3 regions of the Microbacterium sp. W1-4-2 genome follow, and region 1 is predicted to be linked to each of the others. Evidence: predicted binding sites of a transcription regulator. Region 1 holds the regulator's gene; each other region holds the start of a gene.

What was found. Region 1 encodes LexA, which represses DNA repair genes until DNA is damaged. Its sites were predicted from a motif close to TCGAACANNTGTTCGA; they were not measured.
Region 2: a site for LexA is predicted at 2,635-2,650, ahead of AC3RX0_RS15245 (HNH endonuclease signature motif containing protein). Genes of this name have one in related genera too.
Region 3: a site for LexA is predicted at 6,867-6,882, ahead of imuA' (DnaE2-dependent mutagenesis accessory factor ImuA'). Genes of this name have one in related genera too.

The regions. Positions count from the first base shown of each region.
Region 1 is NZ_JBYRJC020000005.1:85,801-96,016, reverse strand. It holds gene AC3RX0_RS16380 (TrmH family RNA methyltransferase) at 4-807, opposite strand; gene rplT (50S ribosomal protein L20) at 927-1,307, opposite strand; gene rpmI (50S ribosomal protein L35) at 1,339-1,533, opposite strand; gene infC (translation initiation factor IF-3) at 1,602-2,222, opposite strand; gene AC3RX0_RS16360 (DUF1844 domain-containing protein) at 2,451-2,846, shown strand; gene AC3RX0_RS16355 (SseB family protein) at 3,100-3,933, opposite strand; gene priA (bifunctional 1-(5-phosphoribosyl)-5-((5-phosphoribosylamino)methylideneamino)imidazole-4-carboxamide isomerase/phosphoribosylanthranilate isomerase PriA) at 3,917-4,666, opposite strand; gene hisH (imidazole glycerol phosphate synthase subunit HisH) at 4,671-5,321, opposite strand; gene hisB (imidazoleglycerol-phosphate dehydratase HisB) at 5,318-5,926, opposite strand; gene AC3RX0_RS16335 (histidinol-phosphate transaminase) at 5,923-7,017, opposite strand; gene AC3RX0_RS16330 (LysM peptidoglycan-binding domain-containing protein) at 7,064-7,423, opposite strand; gene lexA (transcriptional repressor LexA) at 7,784-8,398, shown strand; gene metE (5-methyltetrahydropteroyltriglutamate--homocysteine S-methyltransferase) at 8,477-10,216, opposite strand, start outside.
Region 2 is NZ_JBYRJC020000003.1:545,160-555,375, forward strand. It holds gene AC3RX0_RS15230 (molybdopterin-dependent oxidoreductase) at 1-51, shown strand, start outside; gene rocD (ornithine--oxo-acid transaminase) at 234-1,457, opposite strand; gene ddaH (dimethylargininase) at 1,454-2,335, opposite strand; gene AC3RX0_RS15245 (HNH endonuclease signature motif containing protein) at 2,695-4,164, shown strand; gene AC3RX0_RS15250 (alpha-mannosidase) at 4,209-7,217, opposite strand; gene AC3RX0_RS15255 (LacI family DNA-binding transcriptional regulator) at 7,245-8,279, opposite strand; gene AC3RX0_RS15260 (glycoside hydrolase 5 family protein) at 8,321-10,216, opposite strand, start outside.
Region 3 is NZ_JBYRJC020000003.1:64,162-74,377, reverse strand. It holds gene AC3RX0_RS12950 (acyl-CoA dehydrogenase family protein) at 1-1,072, shown strand, start outside; gene AC3RX0_RS12945 (SDR family oxidoreductase) at 1,069-1,923, shown strand; gene AC3RX0_RS12940 (oxidoreductase) at 1,930-4,035, shown strand; gene AC3RX0_RS12935 (hypothetical protein) at 4,001-4,567, shown strand; gene AC3RX0_RS12930 (bifunctional polysaccharide deacetylase/glycosyltransferase family 2 protein) at 4,564-6,732, shown strand; gene imuA' (DnaE2-dependent mutagenesis accessory factor ImuA') at 6,905-7,639, shown strand; gene AC3RX0_RS12920 (DNA polymerase Y family protein) at 7,641-9,182, shown strand; gene AC3RX0_RS12915 (error-prone DNA polymerase) at 9,207-10,216, shown strand, end outside.

The DNA.
Region 1 (10,216 bases):
GCGTCACGACGCGCGGTGCGCAAACGCCGTCTCGTACAGGCACACGCTGGCCGCGGTCGCGAGGTTGAGCGATTCGGCACGGCCGTAGATCGGCAGGCGCAGCGCGGAATCGGCGAGGGCGAGCGCGTCGTCGTCGAGTCCGCGCGCCTCGTTCCCGAACAGCCACGCCGTCGGCCGCGCGAGGGTGCCGTCCTGACGGGCGACCAGCAGGTCCCCGCCCTTCACGTCGGCCGCGATGACGTGCAGGCCCGCTCCGCGCGCCGCATCGACGACGTCCGTGAGCTCGCCGCCGAGGGCGATGGGCACGTGGAAGAGGGATCCCGTCGTCGAGCGGACGACCTTGGGATTGTACGGATCGACGGTCCGGCCGGTGAGGATCACGGCATCCGCCCCTGCCGCGTCGGCGGCACGGACGATGGTGCCGAGATTGCCGGGGTCGCGCACCTGCTCGCAGATGGCGATGAGGCGGGGGGATGCCGCGAACACGTCGCGCACGGATGTCGGGAACTGCCGGGCCACCGCGATGACGCCCTGCGGGGTCACGGTGTCGGCCATAGCCTCGAGCACGTGCTCGCTCGTGTAGACGATCTCGATCCCGGCGTCGGCGGCGTGCGCGCCCAGGTCCGTGTGCCTGGCCGCTGCGGTCGGCGTCGCGAACAGCTCGACGATCCCATCCGGGCGGTAGGTCAGCGCCTCGCGGACGGCCTGCGGCCCCTCGAGCAGGAACAATCCCGTCTCGTCGCGGACCCGGCGCTTGGACAGCTTGGCCACGGCGCGCACACGCGCAGAGCGGGGGTTCTCCAGCACGCGTTCAGTCTAGGGGCGGCGGACCTGCGGCCGGTGTCGCGGCATCCACCCGCGCAGCGGGCATCGCATGCGAAAGGGCGCCCCTCCGGGTGGAGGGACGCCCTTTCGGGAAGATCAGCTCACGCCTTGGGGGCGTTCACGTTCTCGGGCAGCGCCTTCTTCGCGGTCTCGACCAGCGAGGCGAACGTGCCGGGCTCGTTCACCGCCAGCTCGGCGAGCATGCGACGGTCCACCTGCACGCCGGCAAGGCCCAGGCCCTGCATGAAGCGGTTGTAGGTGAGGCCGTTCTGGCGGCTCGCGGCGTTGATGCGCTGGATCCACAGGCGACGGAAGTCGCCCTTGCGCTTGCGACGGTCGCGGTACGCGTAGACGAGCGAGTGGGTGACCTGCTCCTTCGCCTTGCGGTACAGACGCGAACGCTGGCCCCGGTAACCCGAGGCGCGCTCGAGGATGACGCGACGCTTCTTCTGGGCGTTGACGGCCCGCTTGACTCTAGCCATTTCGTTTCGTTCCTAACGTGCAGTCGGGTCGTCAGCGCCCGAGGAGCTTCTTGACGTTCTTCGCGTTGGCGGGCGAGATCGTCTCGTCCTTGTTCAGCCGGCGGGTGCGGCGGCTGGACTTGACCTCGAGGTTGTGGCGCATGCCCGACTGCTGCTTCATGATCTTTCCGCTGCCGGTGACCTTGAAGCGCTTCTTGGCGCCGGAGTTCGTCTTCTGCTTCGGCATTTCTCTTCCTTCGTTGTGCATCCCGCGATGCGGGAATGGTCATCCCGCGGAGCGGGAGCATGTGGGGCCTATTCGGCGTCCGCCGTGGGAGCCTCTTCGGTCGCCGTCGCGCTCTTGGCCTGGCGTGCCGCCTCCTTGTTGGCGGCGCGCTGGGCGTTCTGCTCGGTCTTGACCTCGGACTTGTTCTTGTGCGGAGCGATCACCATCACCATGTTGCGGCCGTCGATACGCGGGTTCGACTCGACGGTGCCGAACTCGGCGACGTCCTCGGCGAAGCGCTTGAGCAGGCGCACGCCCAGCTCGGGACGGGACTGCTCGCGACCGCGGAACAGGATCATCGCCTTCACCTTGTCGCCGCCCTTGAGGAACCCCTCGGCGCGCTTGCGCTTGGTGTCGTAGTCGTGGCCCTCGATCTTCAGGCGGAAGCGAACCTCTTTGAGGATCGTGTTGGCCTGGTTGCGACGGGCCTCCTTGGCCTTCTGCGCAGCCTCGTACTTGAACTTGCCGTAGTCCATGATCTTGACCACGGGAGGCTTGGAGTTGGGCGCGACCTCGACGAGATCGAGGTCTGCCTCTTGAGCCAGACGCTGCGCAACCTGGATGGCGACGACGCCGACCTGTTCGCCGTTCGGCCCGACGAGTCGGACCTCGGGAACGCGGATGCGCTCGTTGGTGCGGGGATCGCTGATGCGGAACTCCTCTTTCGTGCGGGTGGGGATCCGCGACGCGTCTGCGCCGCGGGAGGCACACGCCACCCGCACGGTGCGTGGTGCACCGGCTCCGCACCCTGGCTGCCGGCGAACCGACGGAGTGCAACGACCCGGTAGCCTGGAACGGCAAGCGCGGGTGGGATGTGATCCTCTTTCGAACCAGGGCAGAAGACCCCGGAACCCGCCCAGTCTAGCAGAGAGTGCACCGTGACCACGATTCCGTCCGAGTTCGACCAGGATGCCGCGCGCCAGGCGCGCTGGGAAGAGCAGGAGCGCGCCGCAGCCGCGGCAACCCGCGACATCGCGGACGTGCCTGCCGTGGAGGTCATCACGACGACCGCCGTTCACCTGATGAGCGCCGCCGCCGTGAAGCTGGGCCTCGCCGACGAGCCGGAGCGGCAGCTCGACCTCGACGAGGCGCGCAAGCTCATCAACGCCCTCGCCGGACTCATCACGGCCGGATCCCCCGAGATCAGCAGCGCCCACGCCGCGCCGCTGCGCGACGGTCTGCGCTCGCTGCAGCTCGCGTTCCGCGAGGCATCCGCCATCCCCGACCCGATCGGCAAGGGCCCGGGCGAGAAGTGGACCGGCCCGGTCAGCTGACCGTCGCCGGTCGCTCTGACCGACCGCTCTTGCCCGTGTTCGCCCATGCTGACGTTCAGTCGTCACATCTGACGACCCCGCCGCGGGCGGACCGGTGACAGGTGACGACTCAGCGCAGCGTCCGCTGTGCCCAGGCGCGAGCTGAACTCGAGCCGTGCCGTACGCCAGGAGGTCACGCGCGGGCGCGTTTCTCAGGCGAGGATGCCGCGCACAGGCGTGGTCTCGCGGATCGAGACCAGGGTCAGCTCCGGCGTCAGGCCGAGCGGGCCAGCTTGACGCTGAGGGAGTCGACCAGAGTCGCGATGCGGTCGTCGGCCGCCCAGCGCGCGGCCAGGCGCGACAGCACGGCGTCCAGCGCCGCCTGGTCGAGGCCCTCGACGAGCGTGAGGCGCACGATCAGCTCGGGTCCGCGCAGGCGTCCTTCGGGGTCGCCGGGAGCCACCTGCAGGTCGAGCACCGCGAGCTCGCGCCCGATGCTCTCCTGCAGGCCGGCGTACACGTCCGGGCTGCGATAGCTGGGCTCCCACGGGATCTGCTGTCCGATGGCCCACACGGCGGGGCGGCGCAGCACGTGCTCGGTGGGCGAGCCCGGGTCGATCACGATGAGGTCGGTGTCGTCGTCGGCCGCCGCCAGTGCGGTGCGGATGCCCTCGACCGGCACCGGGCGGGCCGCGGCATCCCATCGCCCCATGGTCTGGACCGACGTGAACACCGGCAGCACGCGTCGTCCGTCGGGGGCGGCCACCGTCACGATCGACAGCTCCTGGGTCTTGTCGACCGCGAGCCCGGTCGGACCCACGCCCTCGTCGCCCTTCTCGGCGACCAGCGGGATCAGCAGACGAGCGGTGCGGTACGCCTCGACGATCGCGACCGGGTCGCCGTGGCCGGCCTGGAAGGCCGTCAGGGCGGCCAGCAGCGCCGGATCGGCCGTGCCGTCGTCGCCCGAGTGCGGATTGGCGTGGAAACTGCGTCCCGCCCAGGGCACGCCTGCGGAGTCGGCGGCGTTGGCCGCGCGTACAGAGTCGTCGGCGTTCGCCGCGTCGCCCGCGTGCGCGCCGTGGTCGCAGCCGTCAGTCCCGAGCGACATCCAGCGCCTCAGCCAGAGTGAAGGCACCCGCATACAGCGCCTTGCCGACGATCGCTCCCTCGACGCCGAGGGGCACGAGCTCGCGCAGCGCGATGATGTCGTCCAGGCTCGAGACACCGCCCGAGGCGACGACCGGTTTCGGCGTGCGGGCGGTGATCTGGCGCAGCAGGTCGAGGTTCGGACCGCGCAGGGTGCCGTCCTTGGTGACGTCGGTGACGACGTAGCGGCTGCAGCCGGCGTCTTCGAGTCGGTCGAGCACCGTCCACAGGTCGCCGCCGTCGCGGGTCCAGCCGCGGGCGGCCAGGGTCGTGCCGCGCACGTCGAGCCCGACCGCGATCGCGTCGCCGTAGCGGCCGATCACGTTCGCGGCCCACTCCGGGTTCTCCAGCGCCGCCGTGCCGAGGTTGATGCGGGTGGCGCCCGACTCGAGCGCGGCCTCGAGCGAGGCGTCGTCGCGGATGCCGCCGGACAGCTCGACCTGCACGCCCTTGACCTGCTTGATCACGCGGCGCAGCACGCCGGTGTTGCTGCCCCGGCCGAACGCGGCGTCGAGGTCCACCAGGTGGATCCAGTCCGCACCCTGCTTGACCCACTGCTGCGCGGCCTCGACCGGGTCGCCGTAGTCGGTCTCGCTGCCCGCCTCTCCCTGCGTCAGGCGGACGGCCTTGCCGTCGGCGACGTCGATCGCAGGCAGGAGGACGAGCTCGGGCGTGGCGGCGAATTCACTGGGCACGAGGTCACAGGGTAGCCCCGCCCAGCCCTTCGATCCAATTGGACAGCAATCTGATGCCCGCCTCGCCCGACTTCTCGGGGTGGAACTGGGTGGCCGCGAGGGGTCCGTTCTCGACGGCGGCCAGGAACGGCGCCCCGTAATCGCACCAGGTCAGCACGGGGGCGGCGAACGGCTCCTGCGGTTCGAGCGTCCACTGCTGCGCACCGTAGGAGTGCACGAAATAGAACCGCTCGGCCTCGATGCCGGCGAACAGGCGCGAGTCTGCGCCGGGGCGCACGGTGTTCCAGCCCATGTGCGGCAGCACCGGGGCGTCCAGCTCGGTGACCGCTCCCGGCCACTCCCCCAGCCCCTCGGTGTCGACGCCGCGCTCGACGCCCTGTTCGAACATGATCTGCATGCCCACGCAGATGCCCAGCACGGGCCGACCGCCGGCCAGGCGCCGGTCGATCAGCTCGTCGCCGCGGATCTCGCGCAGCGCCTGCATGACGGCGGTGAACGCCCCGACCCCCGGGACGACCAGACCGTCGGCGTCCATCACCAGGCCGCGGTCGGCGGTCAGGCGCGCATCGGCGCCCGCGGCGTCGAGGGCCTTGACCGCCGAGTGGACGTTGCCCGAGCCGTAGTCGAGGACGGCGACCAGGGGCCGGTCGCTCACAGGGCGCCCTTCGTGCTGGGGATGCCCTGCACCTGCGGGTCGAGCGCCTTGGCCTGACGGAACGCCCGCGCGAACGCCTTGAACTCGGCCTCGGCGATGTGGTGCGGGTCGCGCCCGCTGATCAGGCGCACGTGCGTGGTCAGCGCGGCGTGGAACGAGATCGCCTCGAACGAATGGCGCACCATCGATCCGGTGAAATGCCCGCCGATGAGGTGGAACTCGAACCCGGCCGGCTCGCCGCCGTGCACGAGATAAGGTCGCCCGCTGATGTCGACGACCGCCTGTGCGAGGGCCTCGTCGAGCGGCACGAGCGCGTCGCCGTAGCGCGAGATGCCGGACTTGTCGCCCAGAGCCTCGCCGATCGCCTGGCCGAGCACGATCGAGACGTCTTCGACGGTGTGGTGCACGTCGATGTCGGTGTCACCCGAGGCGCGCACGGTCAGATCCGTCAGCGAGTGCTTGGCGAATGCCGTGAGCAGGTGGTCGAAGAAGGGGACGCTCGTATCGATGCGGCTGGTGCCCGTGCCGTCGAGGTCCAGGTGCAGCTCGACCGACGATTCGCTCGTCGTGCGGGTGCGGGAGGCCATGCGGGCGGGGCTGGTCATGAGCCCGATTCTACTGACGCGAGGGCATCGAGGAACGCGCTGGTCTCGGCCTCGGTACCGGCCGTGACGCGCAGGCTGCCGGGCAGTCCGACGTCGCGGATCAGCACCCCGCGGTCGTACAGCGCCTGCCACGTCGAGGCCGGGTCGGCGACCCCGGCGAACAGCACGAAGTTCGTCCACGACTCGTGCGGGTCGTAGCCGAGCGCGGCGAGCGTCGCTGAGATGCGGTCGCGCTGCACGACGATCTCGTCGACCGCGCGCAGCATCGTGCTCGCGTGCCGCAGGGCGGCGGATGCCGCGGCCTGGGTGATCGCGCTCAGGTGATACGGCAGACGCACCAGCCGCAGGGCGTCGATCACCGCCGGGTCGGCGGCGAGGTAGCCGACGCGCGCTCCCGCGAACGCGAACGCCTTGCTCATCGTGCGGGAGACGACCATGCGCTCCCGATCGGGCAGCAGCGTCAGCGCGGACTTCTCGTCGCGCGGGGCGAACTCCCAGTAGGCCTCGTCGACGATCACGATCCCGCGGGCTTCGGCGTAGACGGCGTCGATGACCTCGAGCGACAGCGGGGTGCCGGTGGGATTGTTCGGCGAGCAGAGGAACACCACGTCGGGGTCGGCCTCGGCGACCTGCGCGGCCGCGTCCTCGGGGGTGATCGTGAAATCGTGCCCGCGCGACCCGGCGACCCAGTCCGCACCGGTGCCCCGGGTCAGCAGCGGGTACATCGAGTACGTGGGGGCGAAGCCGAACGCCGTCCGCCCGGGACCTGCGAACGCCTGCAGCAGGTGCTGCAGCACCTCGTTCGAGCCGTTGCCCGCCCACATCTGGTCACGTGTCAGCCCGTGACCCAGGTATTCGGCGAAACCCTCGCGCAGGTGCGTGAACTCACGATCCGGGTAGCGGTTCACATCACGCAGCGCCAGCGCGATCGCGTCGACGATGTCGTCCGAGACCTCTTTGGGGATCGGATGCGTGTTCTCGTTGACGTTCAGCGCCACCGGCAGCGCGGCCTGGGGCGCACCATACGGCATCAGCCCCCGCAGGTCGTCACGAAGGGGCAGATCTTCAAGGCGCGGGCTCACGGTTCCCATCGTAGAGCGCGGCAGGCGCGTGGTTTCAGGCCCCGACCCGCCGCTCTCACCGCGCCGGTGCGTACTCGGCCGGGATGGCGATCTGCTCGCCCGGCGACAGCGTGACGCCGTCGAGGGCGTTCAGTCGCACGATCGCGTCGACGACGTCGCGGGGATCGGCGCCCGGAGCGACGGTCTGGGCGATCGACCACAGCGAATCGCCCGGCTCGACCGTCACTGTGGAGAAGCTGCCGGCGGGGGCCCCGGCATCCTTCGATGCGAGAGCCGCACCCCCGCTCACGACCGCCATGCCGACGGCCACCGCCAGCGGGACCGCCACGAGCGCGGCCAGCACGCGGCGCCCGCGAATCGTCAACCGCAGACGGGTCTGGGCCGGAACGTGCGATGCCATTGCGATGCCGGACATTGGTCCTCCTGTTCGGACGAGACGTTCGGGAACCGTGCTCGGCTGGGAGCATCGCCACCGAATCTCTCTTCCAAAGTTATCTTCGATTGATTAGACTGTCAAGAGGCACCCGGATCGGAGATCTTCGAAGGCGACACGCCCACGCGCTGGCCTCGATTCGTCTTCTCACCGGATACCGTTTCGATGAGGACACCCCATCACCGACCTCCGACATTCGAAGACGCTGCCCCGGGCGGCAGGACGGGAGCTGACATGAGCGATGTGAACCACGGCGACGCGGGCCAGGACGCGGCGGCGGTCGCCGACGGCCCGAGGCCCCGTCGGCAGACGCGGCGGCGCAAGAGCCTGAGCGACAAGCAGATGGCGATCCTCGAGGTGATCCAGCGGTCGATCACCCGGTACGGCTACCCGCCGAGCATGCGCGAGATCGGCGACGCCGTCGGGCTCAAGTCGCTGTCGAGCGTGACCCACCAGCTCAACCAGCTCGAGCTGAGCGGCTACCTGCGACGCGACGCGGGCAAGACCCGTGCGATGGAGATCCTCATCGACCTGCCCGGCTCGTCGGCCGAGAACCCGGCCGAAACGGCGCCCGCGGTCGGTGACGCGGCACTGGTGCCGCTGGTCGGTCACATCGCAGCGGGTGTGCCGATCACCGCCGAGCAGCAGGTCGAAGAGATCTTCCCGCTCCCCCGGCAGCTGGTGGGCAAGGGCGAGCTGTTCATGCTCAAGGTGCAGGGCGAGTCGATGATCGATGCTGCCATCTGCGACGGCGACTGGGTCGTCGTGCGCGCACAGAACACAGCGGTCAACGGCGAGATCGTGGCCGCGATGCTCGACGGCGAGGCCACGGTCAAGACCTTCCGCCAGCGCGACGGGCACACCTGGCTGCTCCCCCGCAACTCGGCGTTCGAGCCGATCCTCGGCGACGAGGCCGTCGTCCTGGGCAAGGTCGTGGCGGTGCTGCGCGCGGTCTGATCCCGCAGCGCCCCCTCCTCGTACAACGCGGTGGGCCCGGCCGGAATGCTCCGGCCGGGCCCACCGCGTTTGGGCGCCCTACGCGCGGGAGAGCGCCTCCTGTGCCGCGCGCACGCGCTGTGTCGCCTCGACGAGATTGCGCAGCGACGCCACGGTCTCGGGGTACGCGCGTGTCTTCAGCCCGCAGTCCGGGTTCACCCATACTTGGCGCAGCGGCAGCTCGGCGGCCGCCCGCTCGAGCAGCTGCGTGAGCTCGTCGACCGATGGCACGCGCGGCGAGTGGATGTCGTAGACGCCCGGCCCGATGCCGTGGGCGAAGCCCGACGACGCGATGTCGCCGATGACCTCGCCGCGGCTGCGCGCCGCCTCGATCGAGGTGACGTCGGCGTCCAGGGCGGCGATCGCGTCGATCACGACCGCGAACTCCGAGTAGCACAGGTGCGTGTGCACCTGTGTGGCCTCGGCCGCACCCGCCGTCGCGAGGCGGAACGACCCCACCGACCAGTCGAGGTACGCCGGCTGAGCGGCCTGCTTGAGCGGCAGCAGCTCGCGCAGGGCCGGCTCGTCGACCTGGATGATGGCGATGCCCGCGGCCTCGAGATCCGCGATCTCGTCGCGCAGCGCCAGTGCGACCTGGTTCGCCGTCTGGCCCAGCGGCTGGTCGTCGCGCACGAACGACCACGCGAGGATCGTCACGGGCCCGGTGAGCATGCCCTTGACGGGCTTCGAGGTCAGCGACTGCGCGTACTGCGACCAGGCCACCGTGATCGGCGCGGGCCGCGAGACGTCGCCCCACAGGATCGAGGGCCGGGTGGCGCGCGACCCGTACGACTGCACCCAGCCGTTGCGGGTCACCGCGAACCCGTCCAGGTTCTCGGCGAAGTACTGCACCATGTCGTTGCGCTCGGGCTCGCCGTGCACCAGCACGTCCAGCCCCAGCTCCTCCTGCAGGCCGATCACGCTCGTGATCTCCAAGCGCAGCACGTCCTCGTAGTCCGCCGTGCTCAGCTTGCCACGGTCGTGCTCGGCGCGAGCGCGGCGGATGTCGCCGGTCTGCGGGAACGATCCGATCGTGGTGGTGGGCAGCACCGGCAGCCCGAGTGCGGCCTCCTGCGCCGCGACGCGCGCCGCATAGTCCCCGCGGGTGAAGGCCTCGGCGGTGAGGGCCGCCTCGCGCTCACGAACCTGCCCGTCGCGCACGCCCGGCGCCTCACGACGGTCGGCGAGGGCAGTGGATGCCGCAGCCACCTCGGCCTCGATCGCCGCGCGACCGCGGACCAGACCGGTGGCCAGGGCGGCGACCTGTCCCACCTTCTGGTCGGCGAACGCGAGCCACGATGCCAGCCGCGCGTCGAGGTCGGGTTCATCGGCGACGTCGTGCGGCACGTGCTGCAGCGAGGTCGTCGTGCCGGCGGCGACCGCCTTCGCGCCGAGGACCCGCAGCCGTTCAAGCCTGTCCCATGCGCCCTGCAGGTCGCCGCGCCAGATGTTGCGGCCGTCGATCACACCGCCCACGAGCACCTTGTCGGAAAGGCCCGGGACGGCAGCGGGCACGTCGCCGCGCACGAGGTCGATCGCGATCGCCTCGATCGGCGCGGCCGCCAGCGCCGCCCACGCCTGGTCCGACAGCTGCGCGTAGCCCGCCGCCACGACGATCCGAGGCCGGTCCGCGACGTCGCCCAGCACGGCGTACGCGTGCTCGGCGGCCGCGGCGAGCTCTGCCGCCGGGACGGGCAGGCTCTCGCTGACCAGGGCCGGCTCGTCCAGCTGCACCCAGTCGGCGCCGGCCGCACGCAGGTCCGCCAGCAGCCGGACGTA
Region 2 (10,216 bases), on a different contig from region 1:
GTGCCCGACGGCGCGTCGGGCTGGCCCGCCATCAGCGTGCACGTGGCGTGAGCCCGCGCGCCTGGCGCGCCGCCGCGACACGCATCGGCCTGCCCTCGCGAATCCCCCACGCGCCGTCGGCCGCCCCGCCTGCCCTTGCGAATCCATAGGGATTCGGCGAATCCATATGCGCTGGGCCATGGACTCGCCGAATCACTATGGATTGGGCACGCGACTCGGAGCCGCATGACTCCTCAGCCGGCGAGCACGAGCGTGAGCTGCTCTACCGCCCAGTCGAGCTCGGTCGCCCGGATCGTCAGGGGCGGCGCGATGCGGATCGTCTGGCCGTGCGTGTCCTTCACGAGCACACCGCGCGACAGCAGCCGCTCGGCGATCTCGCGGCCCGTGCCGAGCGACGGGTCGATGTCGACACCGGCCCACAGCCCCGCCACGCGCACCTTGGTGACGCCGTGGCCGATCAGCTCGTTCAGCTTCTGCGCCAGGTGCTCGCCCAGCAGCGCCGCGCGCTTCTGGAACTCGCCGGTCTTCAGCAACTCGACGACCTTGAGTCCCACGGCGGCGGCGACCGGGTTGCCGCCGAACGTCGACCCGTGCTCGCCGGGGTGGATGACGCCCAGCACATCCTGGTTCGCCGCGACCGCCGACACCGGGACGATGCCGCCGCCCAGCGCCTTGCCGAGCAGGTACATGTCGGGCACGACCTGTTCGCGATCGCACGCGAACGTCGTGCCGACGCGGCCGAGCCCGGCCTGGATCTCGTCGGCGATGAACAGGACGTCGTTGCGGGTGCAGATCTCGCGCACGGCCTTGAGGTACCCCTCCGGCGGGATGATGACCCCGGCCTCGCCCTGGATCGGCTCGATCAGCACCGCGGCGGTGGACGGCGTGATGGCCGCCTCGATCGCGGCGGCGTCGCCGTACGGCACCGAGACGAAACCGGGCGTGAACGGGCCGAACCCGTCGCGCGCCGTCGGGTCGTCGCTGAACCCGACGATCGTCGTCGTGCGGCCGTGGAAGTTGCCCTTCGCGACCACGATGGTCGCGGCATCCTGCGCCACGCCCTTGACCCGGTACGCCCACGCGCGCGCCGTCTTGATGCCCGTCTCGACGGCCTCGGCGCCCGTGTTCATGGGCAGCACGAGGTCCTTGCCGGTGAGGTCCGCCAAGGCCGCGGCGAACGCGCCGAGCTTGTCGTTGTGGAACGCGCGGCTGGTGAGCGTGAGGCGCCCGAGCTGCTCGGTCGCGGCCTCGATGAGAGCGGGATGCCGGTGCCCGAAGTTCAGCGCGGAGTAGGCCGACAGCAGATCGAGGTAGCGCTTGCCTTCGACGTCGGTCACCCACACGCCCTCGCCTTCGGCGACCACCACCGGCAGCGGGTGGTAGTTGTGGGCGACGTGCTCGTCCTCGTCGCGGATGATCCGCACGGCCGTCGTGTCGAGAGTCGTCGGAGTGGTCATGACCTGCCTCCTCGCAGTTCGAGCGTGCAGCACTTGATCCCGCCGCCGCCGAGCAGCAGCTCCGACAGATCGATGTGCACGGGGTTGTAGCCGCGTTCGCGCAGCTGCGCGTCGTACCCGGTCGCGCGGGGCGAGATGAACACGTTCTTGCCGTCGCTTGCGCTGTTCAGGCCGAACACGGCGCCGTCGGCGTCGGCGACGCGGATCGCGTCGGGGAAGCGCTCGTCGAGGATGCCACGGCTGCGCTCGTCGAACGCGCTCGGCAGGTACGCGATGTTGGCCCGCTCGACGCCGCCGGGGCCGACCACGGGATCGAGGACCGAGATCGCGGTGTCGAGGTGGTAGAAGTTCGGGTTCACGAGGTGCAGCGAGACGACCTCGCGGCCGAACACGTCGGCGATCTCGCGGTGGCTCTCGATCGACGAGCGGAAGCCGTAGCCGGCGAGGATCACCTCGCCCGCGAGCAGGATGTCGCCCTCGCCCTCCTGCGTGGCGATCGGCTCGACGACCTCGAAGCCGTGGCCGGCGAACCAGTCCATGAACGGCCGCTCCTCGCCGCGGCGTTCGTCGACGCTGAAGCGCACGCCCAGGGCCTTGCCGTCGATGATGAATCCGCCGTTGGCGGTGTAGACCATGTCGGGCAGACCCTCGATCGGGTCGATCAGCTCGACCTCGTGACCGAGCGACAGATACGTGTCGTACAGCGTCTGCCACTGGCGCACGGCCTTGGGCGTGTCGGTGGGATCGGCCTTGTGCATCCACGGGTTGATCTCATAGCTCACCGTGAAGTAGGCCGGTTTGCACATCAGGTAGCGACGGTGCTGCTGGATGCGCGCGGACGTCTGCGCTTCGTCGACGGCGGTCTCGGAAAGGGACATTCTGCTCCTCACTGGACGTGATTGGCGGACGCTGTCCTCGGGCCCGGCGGAAGTTCGACCCAGCACGATGGGGAAGATGCGACACGGGCACGCCACGTCCATTCTCTCACCGCCGCCCGGGCCAGCCTCTCAGCGACCTTCGGGTGAGCTGGTCGGGACCTGCTCGATGGATGTCGGAGGTCGCATATAGATTCGATTCATGTCTGACCAGAGCGAAGGCGGATGAGCGGCACCCTGCACCGTGTGCGGTGATTGCGCGGGCCAATCACTGACGATAGACCAAAGATCGCTCTTGACTATCAAACATAGCTTCGATACTCTTGAGACTGCAGATCAAAGGAGAGGAGACCCTGATGTCGATGACGTTGGACAGAGGCCTGTCTCCGGTGATCAGTGAGCTGGATGAGATCGTGGACTCGCTGGCGGCGTCCCGGGAGCGGGCGGCGTCGGCGTTCACGGCGGAGATGTTCTTCTTCGAGCGCGTCGCCGGTCTGGTCGAGCGGCGCGAGCGGGAGCGCGCGGCGCGGGACGACGGGGCGATCACGCGCACGTCGCAGCTGGGGATGCGGGAGGTGTTCGCCGAGATCGGCGCCGCGCTGCGGTTGAGCGAGTGGCAGGTCGCGCGCAAGGTGTCCACCGCGTGGACGCTGATGAACCAGTTCCACGAGACGCTGTGCGACGCCAGTTGCGGCGTGTTCTCCGGCGAGCACGCGACGCTGATCGCGGATGCGGGCGGCGTGATCGACGATGCGGCGATCCGTGGCGAGTACGAGTCCATCGCCCGCGACATGGCTGTCGCGATGACGCCAGGGCAGCTCAAGCCCGCCCTGGCCGGGCTGGTGGAGCGCCTGGACCCCGAGGGCACCCAGCGGCGCGTGCGAGAAGCGGTGGCACGCCGCAAGGTCACCGCCCGGCAACTCGAGCCGGGGCTGACCCGGATCACCGCGGACGTGCCCACCGCTGAGGGCGTTGGAGTCATCGACCGGATCCGCGAGATGGCCGCCGAACAGCTCGACCAGAACACGGCCGAGAAGACCGAAGCCGGAGCCGCTGCCGAAGCCACGTCGGAGAAGGCCGCGGCCGAGCCGATCGGAGCCACCGAAGCCGAGTCCGCCGCCGAAGCCGCCGCCGACGCCGAAGCCTCCGGCGAGGCACCGGTGTTCGATGAGCGCACGCACGCGCAGATCATGGCCGGCATCTTCTGCGATCTGCTGCTCACCTCCGCCGCCGACGGGCACGGCAACACCCCAGAAGGGCGCGACGCGATCAACGCGATCACCCCTACCGTGCACGTCACCGTGCCCGCCACCACCCTCGCCGGCGCGACCGTCGGCGGGGCCGCGGTCACCGGGTTCGGACCCATCGACGACGACACCGCGAAGCACCTCGCCGGCATGGCCCGCACCTGGGTTCGGGTGTTCACCGACGTGTGTACCGGGGTGCCGATCAGCGTCGACCGGTACCGGCCCTCGAAGAAGCAGAAACTGTTCCTGCGGGTCAGGGACGAGCACTGCCGGTTCCCCGGCTGCCGCCGTCCCGCGCACAGATGCGACACCGATCACACCATCCCCCATGCCCAGGGCGGACCCACCTGCCTGTGCAACCTCGAGCATCTCTGCAAACGCCACCACACCCTCAAGCACGAAACGGACTGGTCCGTGGAGCAGCTGGCCGGCGGGATCCTGCGCTGGACCGCGCCCACCCGCCGCATCCACACCACCCGACCACCAGGCACCGTCAGATTCGACCCCGTCGAGCTGATCAAGCCCGACCCGCACCTGAAACACCGGCTCGAGCAGCAGCTCGCGCGAGATCCCGCACCCTTCTGACGCGATCCGGCATGGGCCGGCGCGCCCGGCGAATCGTGTCCCGGTCAGCTCCGGTGGATGCGCAGCGTGCGGATCTGGAACGGCCGCAGCTCGAGTGCCACCTCGGCGCCGCCGTCCGTCGGCACCGAGGCCACCGCCTCGCCGGGCCGCTCGAGCAGATCGGCCTCCATGACCGAGCCCGCCGGCAGCGTCAGCACCGTCCGCGCCCGTCCGCCGCGCGCCTCGTACACGCGCAGCACGACGTCGCCCGACCGGTCGTCGGCGAGCTTGACGGCGCTGACCACGACGGCGTCGCTCGACGAGCGCACCAACGGCTCGACGCTCGCCCCCACCGCTTCGACGACCGGCGCGGTGAATCGGGATGCCGCGGCCGCGGCATCCGCGACGCCTGCACCGACCACCAGGCCGAAGCGCATCCGCTGCATGCCCTGGTCCGTGCGCGGATCGGGGAAGCGAGGCGCGCGCAGCATCGAGAAGCGCGCGTGCTGGACGATGCGCCCGTCGTGCTCGACGCGCGTGGCGTCGAACCCGTAGCTGCTGTCGTTGAGGAAAGCGACCCCGAACCCGGGCTCTTCGAGCAGGAACCATCGCTGGGCGTGCTGCTCGAACTTCGCCGCATCCCACGACGTGTTCTCGTGCGTCGGGCGGGTGTGGTGGCCGAACTGGGTCTCGGCGACGACCTGGTCGGTGAACACATCGACGGGGAAGGCGAGCTTGAGGAACTTCTCGGTCTCGTGCCAGTCGATCGAGTTGTCGATCACGAGCGTGCGCCCGTCGTCCGACAGGGTCAGGCGCTGGCCGATCGTCGAGTCGCCGACCTCGGTGCGCACCACGATCGCGTCGCCGTGCAGGCTCGCCGCTCCTCCGGCGATGTCGCGGCCCATGCCGCGGTAGTGCTTGTCGACGTCCCACGCGTCCCACATGTTCGGGAAGTCCTGGTGCAGCTGCAGCAGGTTGCCGACCGTGCCCGCCGGGATCGCGTCCCGGCCGCTCGCCTTGTCGACGGCGCTGGTCACGTGCCCTGCGGGGTCGACGACGATGCGCACGGCGTCGCTCTCCAGCACGAACGCGTCGCCCTCGACAGAGGCGTGCACGCTCGCGCGCGGCTCGGCCGCCCCGACCGAGCCGGCCGGCACGCCGCGTTGCGGCACGGCGGCGGGGTTGACGATCACATGACCGGCCGGCGGACCCCCGGCATCCACCGCCCGCACGCCCAGGGCGGCGAGCGCGGCGTCGATCACGCCGTGCAGCGTGTGCACCAGGCGCTCGTAGCGCTCGGCGGCCTCGCGGTGCACCCATGCGATCGACGAGCCGGGCAGGATGTCGTGGAACTGGAGCAGCAGCACCTCGCGCCACGCCGCGTCGATGACGTCGAAGGGGTACGGATGCCCCACCCGCACGGCGGCGGTCGCCGCCCACAGCTCGGCCTGGCGCAGCAGCTGCTCGCTGAAGCGGTTGCCCTGCTTCATCTTGTGCTGGGTGGTGTAGGTCGCCCGGTGCAGTTCGAGGTACAGCTCGCCGCGCCAGACCGGGGGCTCGGGCAGCTCCTGCTTGGCGCGCGCGAAGAAGTCATCGGGCTTCTCCCACGTCACCCGCGCGCTGCCCTCGAGGTTCGCGAGGCGCGCGGCACGGGCGATCATCTCTCGGGTCGTGCCGCCGCCGCCGTCGCCCCAGCCGGTGGGGGCGAGGGATGACGAGGCCTCGGCCTTCTCGCGGAACTGGCGCGTGGCACGGGCGATCTCCTCGCCCGACAGCTGCGCGGTGTAGGTGTCCATCGGCGGAAAGTGCGTGAACATGCGGGTGCCGTCGATGCCCTCCCACAGGAACGTGTGGTGCGGGAACGCGTTCTGCTGGTTCCACGAGATCTTCTGCGTGAGGAACCACTCGTACCCGGCGCCGGCGAGGATCTGCGGCAGCGCGCCCGAGTAGCCGAAGCTGTCGGGCAGCCACGCCCCACGGCACTCGACGCCGAACTCCTCGCGGAAGAAGCGCTGCCCGTAGGAGATCTGGCGGATGAGCGACTCACCGCTCGGGAGCACGGCATCCGATTCCACCCACATGCCGCCCACCGGCACGAACCGGCCCTCGGCGACCGCCTTCTTCACGCGGGCGAAGACCTCGGGCCGCTCGTCGCGCAGCCACGCGTACTGCTGCGCGCTCGACATCGCATAGACGAACTCGGGGTGCTCGTCCAGCAGCGTCACCATCGAGCTCGTGGTGCGCGCGACCTTGCGCACCGTCTCGCGCAGCGGCCACAGCCACGCCGAGTCGATGTGGGCGTGGCCGACGGCCGTGATGCGCTGCGCGCTCGCGTCGGCGGGGGCGGCCAGCACCTCGACCAGCTCGGCGCGCCCGGCGGTGGCGGTGGCGGCCACGTCCTGCAGGTCGACGCGGTCGAGCGCCCGGTCGAGCGCCCGCAGGATGCGGGCCCGGCGGGTGGAGTCCTCGGGCAGCTGCTCGGCCAGCTGCAGCAGCACCTCGACGTCGTGCACGAGCTCGAAGACCTCGGGCTCGAACACGCACACGTCGACGCGGCGGATGCGGTACAGCAGCTCGTCGCTGGAGGTGTCCCAGTCGCCCTGCTCGGTCGGCAGGAACGGGTGGTAGTCCAGCAGCACCGGGTTCGAGGCGCCCTCGATGAAGAACTCGATCTCTTCACCGGCATCCCGGTCGATCGGCACCCACTGCGCGCGCGGGTTCAGCGAGCGCACCGGCGTGCCGTCGGCGAGATAGACCAGCCCCTCGCACTGGAACCCCGGCATGTCGACGTCGAATCCCAGGTCGACGACCGCCTCGACGCGCTTGCCCGCGAAGGATGCCGGCACCCGGCCGGTCACTCTGAACCAGGTCGTGTCCCAGGCCCGGCCCCAAGCGCTGCCCACCGGCAGCGGCTCGAACGGGCCGACCAGCCCCTCGGCGACCGGGATCGGCTCGCCGTTCACGCGATGGAACGCGAGCTCGAGCGGGTGCGGGTCGGAGTGGATCGCGGGACGCAGGCGCTCGGCGAGAACGCGGGTGGCGCGGCCGATCGTCAGCTTCTGGTCAGCGTGCATGCGCTCAGGTTCGCAGACTCGACGGCCTCACGCGAGGGCCTGTGCGCGCACGCTCGTCTCGCGCACGATGAGTTCGCTGGGGATGGCCGCTTCGGGATGCTCGGGCTCGGACTCGATGACGCGCAGCAGCAGGCGCGCACTGCGTTCCCCCTGCCGGCCCGGGTGCCGGGCGAGGGCCGTGATCGACGGCACGGAGATGTCGCAGAGCATCGAATCGTCCCAGCTGATCAGGGCCATGTCGGCGCGGCCGGCGGCGATCAGCGTGCGCTGGATGCCCAGGGCCATGACGTCGTTCGAGCTGATCACGGCCGTCGCGTTCCGCCACTGCGCCACGTTCTGCTCGACGAGCCGCTCGGCGCCCGTGCGCGTATAGTCGCCTTCGACGTACGTGACGTTCACTCCGCGTACCGCCGCCTCGGCGGCGATCGCCTGTCGTCGCTCGACCTCGTGGACCAGGTGCAGCGGGCCGCTGATGTCGACGACGTCGGTGTGGCCGAGTTCGGACAGATGGTCGACGATGAGACACGCGTCGGTGACCAGGTCCTCGACCACGTGGCGGCCGGTCGCCGGATCGATGCGCAGCCCGTGCATGACGAACGGCATGTCCAGCGATCGCAGCAGCGCGGGGCGGGGATCGTCGACGAGCCGGTCCAGCACGATGACGCCGTCGACCCGGCGCTCGAAGCTCCACCGCCGGTAGACGTCGAGGTCGCGGCCGGGCGCGGTGCCGACCATGCGCAGCATGAGCGACAGACCGGCATCCGACAGCACGGACTCCACCCCGCTGAGCAGACTCATGTAGTACGGCTCGTCGCCCAGAAGCTCGGGGTCGCGGCGCAGCACCATGCCGATCGTCTCGGTCCGCGAACGCGACAGCGCACGGGCCGAGGAGCTCGGGTGCCAGTCGAGCTCGCGCGCGAGGGCGAGGACGCGCTCGCGGGTGGCGTCGCCGACGCCCGGCCGGCCGTTGAGCGCGTACGAGACCGAGGCGACCGAGATCCCGAGCCGCCGGGCCATCTCGTGGATGGTCACCCGGGCGCCGGGGTTCTTCTTGCTGCTCATCGATGCCACTCTTGCACGCCGGCGCCCACGATCCGGGCACGTCAGCGGATCTGTCGCACCGCCGTGCCGTATCGCCCCAGCGCCACGACGTCGCCGCCGGCGCCCTCCAGGTCGTACAGTGTCCTTCCGACAACCGTCGGAGTCACCGTGCACTCCTGCGGGTGCTGGCTCGAGAACACCGCGAAGACCCGTCCGTCGGCGTGCTCGAGCGTGTCCACGAACACCCCGGGGTCGTCGACCGAGACCGGGCGCCGCACGCCCGCCCGCTCGGCGAGCGCGTCGTACAGCCGCCACGTGTCCTCGGGATTCACGCGGGCGCTGCGGGCGGCCAGGTACTCCAGCGGGTACGTGCACAGCACCGCGTACCCGTCGCCGTGGCGGCGGCCGATCAGCGCCGGCCGGCCGTGTGCGTCGACGGCGAGCACGTCGCCTGCGGTGACCGTCACCGGCAGGAACGCGCGGGCGTCGGCCGTGCCCGCCGCACGCACGTGCAGGCGGTCCCCGATGTGCAGCGCGCCGAGGTCGGCGGTCATCTCGATCGTGACGACGTCGTCGACGATCGGCTCCACGAGCCCGTAGGCCGTGCCGACCTGCACGCCGAACAGCTCTTCGGTGAACGCCCACCACGGCCCGCGCTGCCCCGCGGTCTCGCCGGCGCAGTACGACGCGTAGACGACCGCTCCGTCTTCGGCGAGGACCCGCAACTGCCGCCACGTCGGGCCGCACAGCTGCTTGACCGACGGCACCAGGTACAGCCGGCGGCCGGATGCCACGCCCCCGTCGGCGCGCTCCCGCAGGGCGACGACCGGCACGTGCGCTTCGCGCGCGGCCGCGTAGGCCTGCTCGCCGACCGCGACGATGTGCTCGGCCTCGGTCTGCTGCGTGAACGGATACCCGTCGGCGAGGTGCGACGCGAGCACGATCGCGGCGTCGGCGTGCGACGGACGCAGGCCCGCGGCATCCATCGCCTTCAGGTCTGCGGCGAAGCGCGCGAGCTCCCGCAGCGCGGGCTTGGGCGCACCCGTGGCATCGGTGATGCCGAAATGCATCTCGAACGGGTGGTGCGAGTACGGCCGCTCCGCGACGAGGTCGTCGAAGTCGGTGTTGTTCCACGCGATCCAGCCGGCGGCCCCCGCCGTCAGCGTGTTGTACAGCTGCTGGCGGTAGTAGTCGGCCGCGCCCTCCGGCGACGTGTACGCGTCGGTGACCCCGAACTCCTCGAGCACCACCGGCAGGCCCGCGATGCGGCACAGCTGCGCGACCCACGCCGACTTCAGGTTCTGGCGCACCTGGTCGCTCTCCATCCGGTACACGTGGGGGCCGGTGAACTGCGACAGCCGCGCGAGCTCGCGCAGCCGGAACCCGTTGTCGTGCCCGGTCGTCTCGATGCCCCACGCGCCGTCGCCGGTCGAGACCGGCTGGGTGGCGCCCGCCGCACGGATCGCGTCGACGAGCAGCTGCGCCCAGGCGGTCACGGCCTCGTGCGGCGCCTCGCCGCCGTAGATCGGCACCTCGTTGCTCAGCAGCCAACCCGCCACGGCCGGGTGCCGATGGAACCGGGCGGTCAGCTCCCGCACATACCACGCCTGCCGCGCGACGAACCAGACGTCACGGTACAGGTCCCGCCCGCCGCGCCAGACCGGGTCCCAGTTCTCGCCCGACATGTGCCCGACGATGAACGTCGGGATGGTCGTCATCCCGGCCTCGACGTGCGCGTCCAGGAAGTCGGCGAACCGCGCGATGCAGTCCCCGTCGAGTCGATCGGGCTCAGGATGGAAGTCCGGCCAGAAGAAGAACGAGCGCGTGACGTTCAGGCCGTGCGCGGCCAGCACCGCCAGCTCTTCGCGCACGACGACCGGGTCGTAGCGCTTCGTCCACATGCGCGGCCCGCCCGCGCGCGACCAGAAGTTCGCGCCGAGCCAGACCGGCAGCGGCCC
Region 3 (10,216 bases), on a different contig from region 1:
CGAGCGGACCGGGACGGTGCCGCCCGAGCTGTTCGCCGAACTGAAGCAGCGCGGCTACCTGAGCATGGCGGCGCCGCGCGAGCTCGGCGGACGGGGACTGGCGTTCAGCCAGTGGATGGGGCTGATGGAGGTCTTCTCGCGGTCGCATGCGTCGATCCGGATGCTGGTGCATGTGCTGAACGGCACCTGGCGGGCGATCAACCCGTACGTCTCGCCCGAGCAGCGCGATCGGTTCGTCCGGCCGATGATCGCCGGCGACACGCTGGTCGCCTTCACCCTCACCGAGCCCGGCAACGGCACCGGCGCCGACCTCACGTGCACGGTGCGCCGCGAGGGCGACGTGTATCTGCTGAACGGGCGCAAGCACCTGATCACGTTCGGCGTGCGATGCGACTACTGGCTGCTGTTCGCACGGCTGGAGGGCACGACCGGCAAAGACGGCGTGGTCGGCCTGCTCGTCGACCGGCACGCGCCGGGCGCGGACGTCGAGGACACCTCGAACACGATGGGCGTCCACGGCACCGACCACGCCACGCTCACATTCACCGACACCCCCGTCCCGGTCGCGCAGCGGCTGGGGGAGGAGGGTGACGGGCTGAAGATCGCCCTGGGCGGGTTCCTCACCCCGAGCCGCATCTCGGTGGCGATGAGCTGCGTGGGGCTGGCCGAGCGCGCGCAGGAGCTCGCCGTGGACTACGCGACCACGCGCGTCACGTTCGGAAAGCCCATCGCCTCGCGGCAGGCGATCGCGTTCATGATCGCCGAGAACGAGGCCGACATCCAGGCGGCCAAGCAGCTCGCGCTGCACGCGGCCCGGGAGTGGGAACGGGACGCGCCCGACGCGCCGGCGCTGTCGTCGATGGCGAAGATGATCGCCGTCGACATGCTCACGCGCGTCACCGACAAGGCCCTGCAGGTGCACGGCGGCGTCGGGTACTGGAAGACCTCGGCCATCGAGCGCGTGTACCGCGACGCCCGCGCACAGCGGTTCGAAGAGGGTACGAACGAGATCCAGAAGACGGTCGTTGCCCGCGAAGTGCTCGCGGCGGCGAGAGAGAGGATCAGCCTGTGACTGCGGCATCCACCCCCTCAGCGGACCCGGACCAGGCGGAGTACGCCGGAAGGATCGCCCTGATCACCGGCTCGTCTCGCGGCATCGGCCGCACCCTCGCGCTGGGGCTGGCCGCCAAGGGCGCCCGCGTCGTCGTGAACTACCGCACGAACGCCGACCTCGCCGACCAGGTGGTCGCCGAGGCCCGCCGGCGCGGCGGTGACGGCATCGCGGTGCGCGCCGACATGGAGAGCCCCGAGGACATCGTGCGGCTGTTCGACGCGGTCGCGGACGAATACGGCCGGCTCGACTTCTTCGTGAACAACGCCGCCGCGGCCGCCTTCAAGCGCGTCACCGACCTGAAGACGCACCACCTCGACCGCTCGTACGCGATGAACCTGCGCCCGTTCGTGCTCGGCGCGCAGGAGGCGGTGAAGCTCATGGACGACGGCGGACGGATCGTCGCCGTGTCGAGCTACGGCAGCATGCGCGCCTTCGCCACCTATGCGGCGCTGGGTTCGTACAAGGCCGCGGTGGAGTCGTTCGTCCGCTTCATGGCGGTGGAGTTCGCCGCGTACGGCATCACGGTCAACGGGGTCAACGGCGGGCTCATCGACTCGGATTCGCTGGAGTACTTCTACTCGATGCCGGGAATGGCGCCGATGCAGAAGGTGATCGACGCGATCCCGCTCGGCCGTCCCGGCACGGTGGAGGACATGGCCAACGCCATCGACTTCCTGCTCTCGGAGCGCGCGGGCTACATCACCGGGCACACGATCGTCGTCGATGGCGGCATGACGGTCGCCGCCCCGCCGTACTGGCGCGACACGACCGACCCGCTGGGGCTGACGCCGCGACCCACTCGCGGGTAGGCGTCCGTGGCCGGCACGCTGTATCCGACGCTGCAGACCCCGGTGCGGGTGGGCACGCTCACGCTGCCGCACCGGATGCTGATGGGCTCGATGCACCTGAACCGCGAGACCGGGGACCCGGCCGCGCTCGCCGCCTTCTACGCCGAGCGGGCCCGCGGCGGCGCCGCCCTGATCGTCACCGGCGGCGCCGCGGTCAGCCGGGTCGGCGCGGGGGGTGCGGGCTACCCCCTCCTCGACGAGCCCGGGCACGCGGATGCCTGGCGCGTCGTGGTGGATGCCGTGCACGCGGCCGGCGGGCGGATCGCGCTGCAGCTGTTCCATGCCGGCAGGTATGCGTTCGCGTCGTCGTTCGGGCTCACCCCGGTGGCGCCGTCCGCGGTGCACAGCAGGTTCTCGGATGCGACTCCCGTCGGACTGGACGACGACGGCATCGCCGCCACGATCGCCGACTTCGCCGCTGCGGCGCGCGTCGCGGTCGAGGTCGGGTTCGACGGCGTCGAGGTGATGGCCTCCGAGGGATATCTGCTCAATCAGTTCGCCTCGCCGGTTACCAACCGCCGCGACGACGCGTGGGGCGGCGATGCCGCACGGCGCCGGGCCTTCCCGGTCGCGGTCGTGCGTGCGGTGCGCCGGGCCGTGGCGGATGCGCCCGTGCTCGTTCGCGTCTCGGGCGCGGACCTCGTCGACGGCTCGTCGACCCCCGACGAGGCGGACGCGCTGGCGATCGCCGTCGTCGAGGCGGGCGCGGACGCGATCGACGTCGGCATCGGCTGGCACGAGGCCCGCGTTCCGACGGTGCAGTCGATGGTGCCGCACGCAGCCTTCGCGTCGGTGCCCGCCCGCATCCGGGCGGCGCTGGCCGCCGCAGGGGCCGCTGTGCCGGTCATCGCGTCGAACCGGATCAACACCCTCGCGCAGGCCGAGCGGCTGCTGGCCGGGGGCGCCGCCGACCTGGTCTCGATGGCGCGGCCGTTCCTGGCCGACCCGCACATCGTGGCGGTCTCGTTCGCCGGCCGCGCCGCCGACGTGAATCCGTGCATCGGCTGCGACGAGGCCTGCATCGACCGCTCGTTCGGCCTCGAACCCGTCTCGTGCACGGTCAACCCGCGCGCCGGCCGCGAGCTCGAGTTCCCGCTCGTGCCGGAGCATCCGTCCGGGCCACCGCCGCACATCGCCGTCGTGGGTGCGGGCCCGGCCGGGATGGAGGCGGCGCGGGCGGCCGCGTTCGCAGGCGCCCGGGTCACCCTGTTCGAGGCGGCGGGAGCCATCGGCGGTCAGTTCCTGCTGGCCGGAGCGGTGCCGGGAAAGCGCGACTTCGCCGAGACCGCACGGTCGTTCGCCCGGGCGCTGGCCCGGCTCGGGGTCGAGGTGCGCACGGGCTGCACGGCCGGTGCGGATGATCTCGCCGGGTTCGACCACGTGATCGTCGCCACCGGGGTCGTGCCGCGCCGGGTGGAGCTGCCGGGCATCGACGGACCGAACGTGATCGACTACGCGCAGGCCTTCGCGCAGGCGCAGCGGCTGGGCCCGCGGGTCGCCGTGATCGGGGCGGGCGGCATCGCCGTCGACCTGGCGCACCTGCTCGTGGAGGGATCCGCGGTGCCGGCGACGACGGAGGATGCCGCGGACGACGCGGACCGGGAGCGCTTCCTCATCGAGCACGGGCTGCGAGAAGGCGTGCTCGCCCCACCGGCCCGGCGGGTCACGGTCATGCGCCGCAGCGGCGCGATCGGCGCGGGGATGGGGGTGACGACCCGATGGGCGGCCGTGCAGGCGATCCGCCGCCGCGGTGTGCGCACGCTCACCGGCGTCGCCTATCGGGTCGTGGAACCCGGTGGCGTGCGCATCGAGGTGGACGGCACGCCCGAGCTGATCGAGGCTGACATCGTGGTCGTCGCGGCCGGCCAGACGCCCCGGGACGGGCTGGCGACGCAGCTCGCGGCGCGGGGCATCGCGCACACCGTCGTCGGCGGGGCGCGCAACACCGTGGGACTGAACGCCGTCGCCGCCTTCGAAGAGGGCCTGCGGGCCGGCGACGCCGCCGCCCGCGCCGCGCGGAGGCTCCCAGGAGTCGTCGATGGACCCGCCGGTAGACTCGACGCCCGGAGATGACATGACCGAGCCGATGACCGAGACACTGCCCACCCGCCGCAGCATCCGCCAGTCCGCCGCCATCACCGAGGCCGGCGCCCCCGTCTTCCTGGACGCGAGCGGCCACCGCCTGAGCGCGGTGCGCATCGCGGCCGTGGTCGCCGTGATCGCGGCGCTGTCGTACGCGGCGCTGCTGGTGAGCGCGCTGGTCGGCGGTCCGTCGATCGATGCGCCGTTCCTGCCGCAGCCCCCGTCGGCCGCCCAGCCGGTCCCGCCGTCGCCGTCCCCGTCGCAGGCCGCCGGCCGATCCGCCTCTCCGGATTCGACCGCCCCGTCCATCGATCCGGTCGTGCGCACCGCGCCCGACGCCACGCCGGGCCCCCAGCCGTCGACCGGATCGTCGTCGACGCCCACGCCGACCACGTCGACCACGCCGGCACCGGCATCCACACCCTCGCCGCAGCCCACCGTGCCCGCGCAGTCGACCGATCGCGGCAAGAGCACCGCGGCGCCCGGTCAGACCCGCAAGCCGACCCCGCCCACTCACCCGTGAGCTCGGAGCGCATCTCCGAACGCAGCGCGCGCCGGTCGCGGACCGTCGGCCGGCGGGTCCGCGCGCATTGGATCGTGCTGGCCGGGATCATGCTGGTCCTGGCGGCTGCCCTCACGATGCAGGGATACCTGCATCATCAGGGCGGCATCACCGACGACGGCGTGGCCGCGGCAGCCGGGACGGGACAGGTGCCGGGTGCCGTGCGGGGCGGCGGCCCCGTGATCGACGCCCGCACCCCCGCCGACGTGCACACCATCGCGCCGCCGGGGCGCACGATCGCGCTGACGTTCGACGACGGGCCTGACCCGGTATGGACTCCGAAGATCCTCGAGGTGCTGCGCCGGCACGGCGTGCACGCCACGTTCTTCGTCGTCGGCAACGAAGTGCTGGAGCACCCCGAGATCGCCCGTGCCATCGTCGCCGACGGCAACGAGATCGGCATCCACACCCTCACGCACACCGACCTCGGGCAGGCGCCGGGCTGGCAGCGCACGGTGGAGCTGCAGGGCGCGCAGCAGGCGGTGATCGCCGCCACCGGGCAGACGGCCTCGCTGCTGCGCCCGCCCTACAGCTCCTCGAATCAGTCGGTCAGCCCCGCCTCGTGGGACGCGATCGCGTCGGCGGCGGCCGACGGCTACCTGACCGTGCTCTCGAGCCTGGACAGTGAGGACTGGCGGCGGCCCGGGGTGGCCGCGATCGAGTCGAACCTGAAGCCGCACGACGGGACCGGAGCTGTCGTGCTGATGCACGACGGCGGCGGCGACCGCGCCGAGACGGTCGCGGCGCTGGATGTGATGCTGACGCGCTGGGCCGACGAGGGGTACCGCGTGACGACGATCGGCGATGCGATCGGGGTAGCTCACACGATGCGGCCGGCGGCCGCCGTCGACCGCGTGTCGGCGGGCGCGCTGATGTGGGCGGTGCGGGTGAGCGACGTCCTGGTCGGCGTGCTCAGCTGGGCGCTGCTGATCAGCGGCCTCGTGACGCTCGTGCGGGTGTTCCTGGTGATGACCACGGCCGTGCATCACGCCCGCGCCTCCCGGCGTGCGCGTGAGGCGCGCAGGCGGGCGCCCCGCGCGGGCACGCGCGAGCCGGTCACCGTGATCATCCCCGCCTACAACGAGTCGGCCGGGATCGAGGCGGCCGTGCGCTCGATCGCCGCCTCGACGCATCCGGTCGAGATCATCGTGGTCGACGACGGGTCCACCGACGACACTGCGGCCCGCGCTGCGGCGCTCGGCCTGCCGCAGGTGCAGGTGATCCGCCAGGCCAACGCCGGCAAACCCGCCGCGCTGAACACCGGGCTGCGCGCGGCCTCGCACGAGCTGATCGTGATGGTCGACGGCGACACCGTGTTCGAGCCCGAGACGATCGAGCGGCTCATCCGTCCCTTCGACGACCCCGCTGTGGGGGCGGTGTCGGGCAACACGAAGGTCGCCAACCGCCGGGGCGTCCTCGGCGGCTGGCAGCACATCGAGTACGTCGTCGGGTTCAACCTCGACCGGCGCATGTTCGACGTGGCCCAGTGCATGCCGACGGTGCCGGGCGCGATCGGCGGGTTCCGCCGTACAGCGCTGGTGCAGGTGGGCGGTGTGAGCGACGACACCCTCGCCGAAGACACCGACCTGACGATGGCGCTGGCCCGGGCGGACTGGCGCGTCGTCTACCAGGACGACGCGCTGGCGTGGACCGAAGCGCCGCAGACGTTGGGCGCCCTCTGGCGGCAGCGGTACCGGTGGTGCTACGGCACCCTGCAGGCGATGTGGAAGCACCGCGGTGCGGTGGTGCAGCGCGGCCGCGCCGGCAAGCTCGGACGCCGTGGCCTCGGGTACCTGCTGGTGCTGCAGGTGCTGCTGCCGCTGTTCGCCCCGGTGGTGGACCTGTTCGCCGTGTACGGGCTGATCTTCCTCGACCCGGTGCGGATCGGCCTGCTGTGGCTCGGCTTCCTCGCCCTGCAGATGGTGATGGCCGCGTACGCCCTGGCGCTGGACCGCGAGTCGATGCGCGCGCTGTGGGCGCTGCCGCTGCAGCAGTTCGTGTACCGACAGCTGATGTACCTGGTCGTGATCCAGTCGGTGTTCACCGCGATCGCGGGGACCCGCCTGCGGTGGCACCGCATGGAGCGCTACGGCAGCCTGCGCGTGCCCACCGCGCGCGACGTCTGATCGCGCGTCGGGCTGTGCGCCCGGACGGCCCACTCGATCCATGCGATGAGTCGCGACTGTCGAACATAGCGAATGGATAGTGCCCTTTCGGATGTCGGAGGGGGCGTCTATCGTCGTTCTCGCGATTGATCATCTAGAACATGCGTTCTAGTATGTAGAAGTGAGGGCGATCATGGGGGCGCAGCAGGTCGAGGTGGCGACGGAGGTCTCGCGCCTGCGCGCTCGGCTCGAGCAGGCGCAGGGCCGCCGGCTCGATGCGCCGGTGCTGCCGGTGCTGCCCGCCTTGTCCGCGCTGCTCCCCGGAGGCGGCCTGCGCACCGGCGCCGCCTATGTGCTCGACTCGTCGATGTCGCTGCTGCTGGCGCTGCTGGCCGCACCCACGCAGGCGGGCTCGTGGTGCGGGGTGGTGGGCATGCCCGAACTGGGTGCCGAGGCGGCCGAGCAGCTGGGCGTGGACCTCACCCGGCTCGTGCTGGTGCCCGAGCCGGGCCCGCGCTGGCTGGCCGTGACCGCGACCCTCGCCGACGTCCTGCCCGTGGTCGCGGTGCGGCCCACCGGGCGCACCGTCCCCGCCGAGGCGTCGCGGCTGGCGGCGCGGCTGCGCGACCGGAGCGGGATCCTGCTCGTGCAGGGGGAGTGGCCGCAGGCAGAGGCGGCGCTCGCCGTCGACGCCCCCGAATGGACGGGCGTCGGCGACGGGCACGGCCACCTGCGCACCCGCGCGGTGACCGTGAGCGTGCGCAGCCGGCGCCGGCCCGCACCGCGGCGGGCGAGGATGCTGCTGCCCGACGGGTTCGGCGCGGCACGGCCGGGCGATGCCGGCGGGTGGCGCACCGAGATCGGCACCGGCGAGGTCGCGGGCGGGCCGTGGCGCGGCGAGGGCGAGCGGATGCGGGCGGTGGGCTGAGATGGACGGCCCCGTCCGCAGCCTGGTGCTGTGGTTCCCCGACTGGCCGGTCACGGCGCTGCTGCGCGACGGCGTGGCCGAGTCCGGGCCGATCGCGGTCGTGCACGACAACGCGGTGGTGGCGTGCTCGGCCGCCGCCCGCGCCGACGGCGTGCGCCGCGGCCAGCGCCGCCGCGACGCGCAATCCCACTCGCCGCGCCTCGAGGTGATCGGTGCGGACGCCGCCCGCGACCAGCGGGTGTTCTCGCCCGTGGTCGCGCGCGTCGAGCAGTTCGCCCCGGGGGTGCAGATCATCCGGCCGGGGCTGTGCGCGCTGCGCGTGCGGGGCCCGGCGCGGTACTACGGGGGCGAGGCGGCCGCCGCGTGCGAGATCCTCGACATCCTCGCCGAGCACGAGGAGCTGCCGGGCGTGCGCGCGGGGGTCGCGGACGGCCCGTTCACCGCCGAGCAGGCGGCCCGGGCCACTCGCGACGACGATCCGGTGCGGGTGGTCGAGGCGGGCGCGGCGGCGGCGTTCCTGGCCGGGCTCCCGGTCACGGTGCTCGACGACCCCGCCCTCGTGCATCTGCTCTCCCGGCTCGGGGTGCACACGCTCGGGGCGTTCGCCGCGCTCGAGGCCACTCGCGTGCGCGACCGGTTCGGCCCCCGGGGGCTGCGCCTGCACGATCTGGCGGCCGGCGCCGACTCGCAGCCCGTGCTCCCGCGCACGCCACCGCCCGAGCTCGACCGCCAGGTCGCGTTCGAACCCGCCCTGGACCGGGCCGAGCAGGTCGCGTTCGGCATGCGGATCGCCGCCGACGAGTTCATCGCGGGCCTGGGCGCGGTCGACCTGGTGTGCACCGAGCTGCGGGTCGAGCTCTCGGGCGACCGCGGCGAGCGCAGCGAGCGGGTCTGGCTGCACCCCGGCGCGTTCGACGCCGCGGCGGTCGTCGACCGGGTGCGCTGGCAGCTGGCCGAGGACGCGCAGAACCGGGTGCTGCGCAGCGGGGTCGCGCTGGTGCGGATCGCACCCGAGGCGGTGGACGCGGCATCCCACCACCAGCCGGCGATCTTCGGACAGGGGCCCGACGACCGAGTGCACCATGCGCTCTCGCGCGTGCAGGCGATGCTCGGCCACCGCGGGGTGCTGACCCCGCAGATCGGCGGCGGACGATGGCTCGCCGAACGCGAGGTGCTCGTGCCGTGGGGCGACCGGGCCGTGGCCCCCCAGCCGCGCGACCGGCCGTGGCCCGGCAGCCTGCCCGCCCCGGCGCCGGCGACGGTGTTCCGCCCGCCGCGCACGGTCGACGTCGAGGCCTTCGCGGGCATCGCCGTCGACGTCGACGAGCGCGGAGAGCTCACCGCCGCCCCCGCGATGCTCACCGAGAGCGGGCGGCGCCGCGCGATCGTGTCGTGGGCGGGCCCGTGGACCGTGGACGAGCGCGGGTGGGACGCCGTGCGGGCCCGGCGCGCGCACCGGTTCCAGGTCGTCGATGCCGAGCAGGGGGCATGGCTGCTCGTGTGCGAGGACGGCAGATGGATGGCCGAGGCGCGCTATGACTGAGTCTGCGGTGGCGGAGGTGCGCTGATGGGCTTCGACAATCCGTCGGTCCCGTGGTCCGAGCTCGAGCGCGTGCTCAGCGACCGGCGCCGGCCGCGGCCGGTCCCCGCCGACGCCGACGGCGGCGACAGCCCCGCCTGGTCGCACAAGCGAGGTCCGTACGTGCCGCCGCCGATCGAGCGCCCGGCCGATGCGGTGCCGTACGCCGAGCTGCACGCGCATTCGTCGTTCTCGTTCCTCGACGGGGCGTCCTCGCCCGAAGAGCTCGTCGAAGAGGCCGAGCGGCTCGGCCTGCACGCGCTGGCGATCACCGACCACGACGGGTTCTACGGCATCGTGCGCTTCGCCGAGGCCGCGCAGGACCGTCAGGTGAAGACCGTGTACGGCGCAGAGCTGTCGCTCGAGCTGCCGAAGCCGCAGAAGGGCGAGGCCGACCCTGTCGGCGCCCACCTGCTCGTGCTGGCGCGCGGGCAGGAGGGCTACCACCGGCTGGCGTCGGCGATCACGCACGGGCAGCTGCGCGGCGGCGAGAAGGGCCGCCCGGTCTACGACCTCGAGGAGCTCGCCGCGCAGGCGGACGGACACTGGGCGATCCTCACCGGCTGTCGCAAGGGCGCCGTGCGCCGTGCCCTCGCCGACGGAGGACTCACCGGCGGCGCGCAGGCCGCGGCATCCGAACTCGACCGCCTCGTGGCGCTGTTCGGAAGGGACGCCGTCAGCGTCGAGCTGATCGACAACGGCGAGCCGTTGGATGCCGCGACCAACGACCTGCTCGCAGCCCTTGCCGCCGACCGCGGTCTGCCGCTGATCGCCACGGGCAACGTGCACTACGCCGACCCGCAGCGGCGGCACCTGGCCGCGGCGGTCGCCGCCGTGCGGGCGAATCGCAGTCTTGACGAGCTCGACGGGTGGCTGCCTGCCCACGGCGCCGCCCATCTGCGCTCGGGCGCCGAGATGCAGCGACGGTTCGCGCGCTACCCGGGAGCGGTGGCGCGCACCGTGGCCCTGGCCGACGAGCTGGCCTTCCCGCTGCGCTC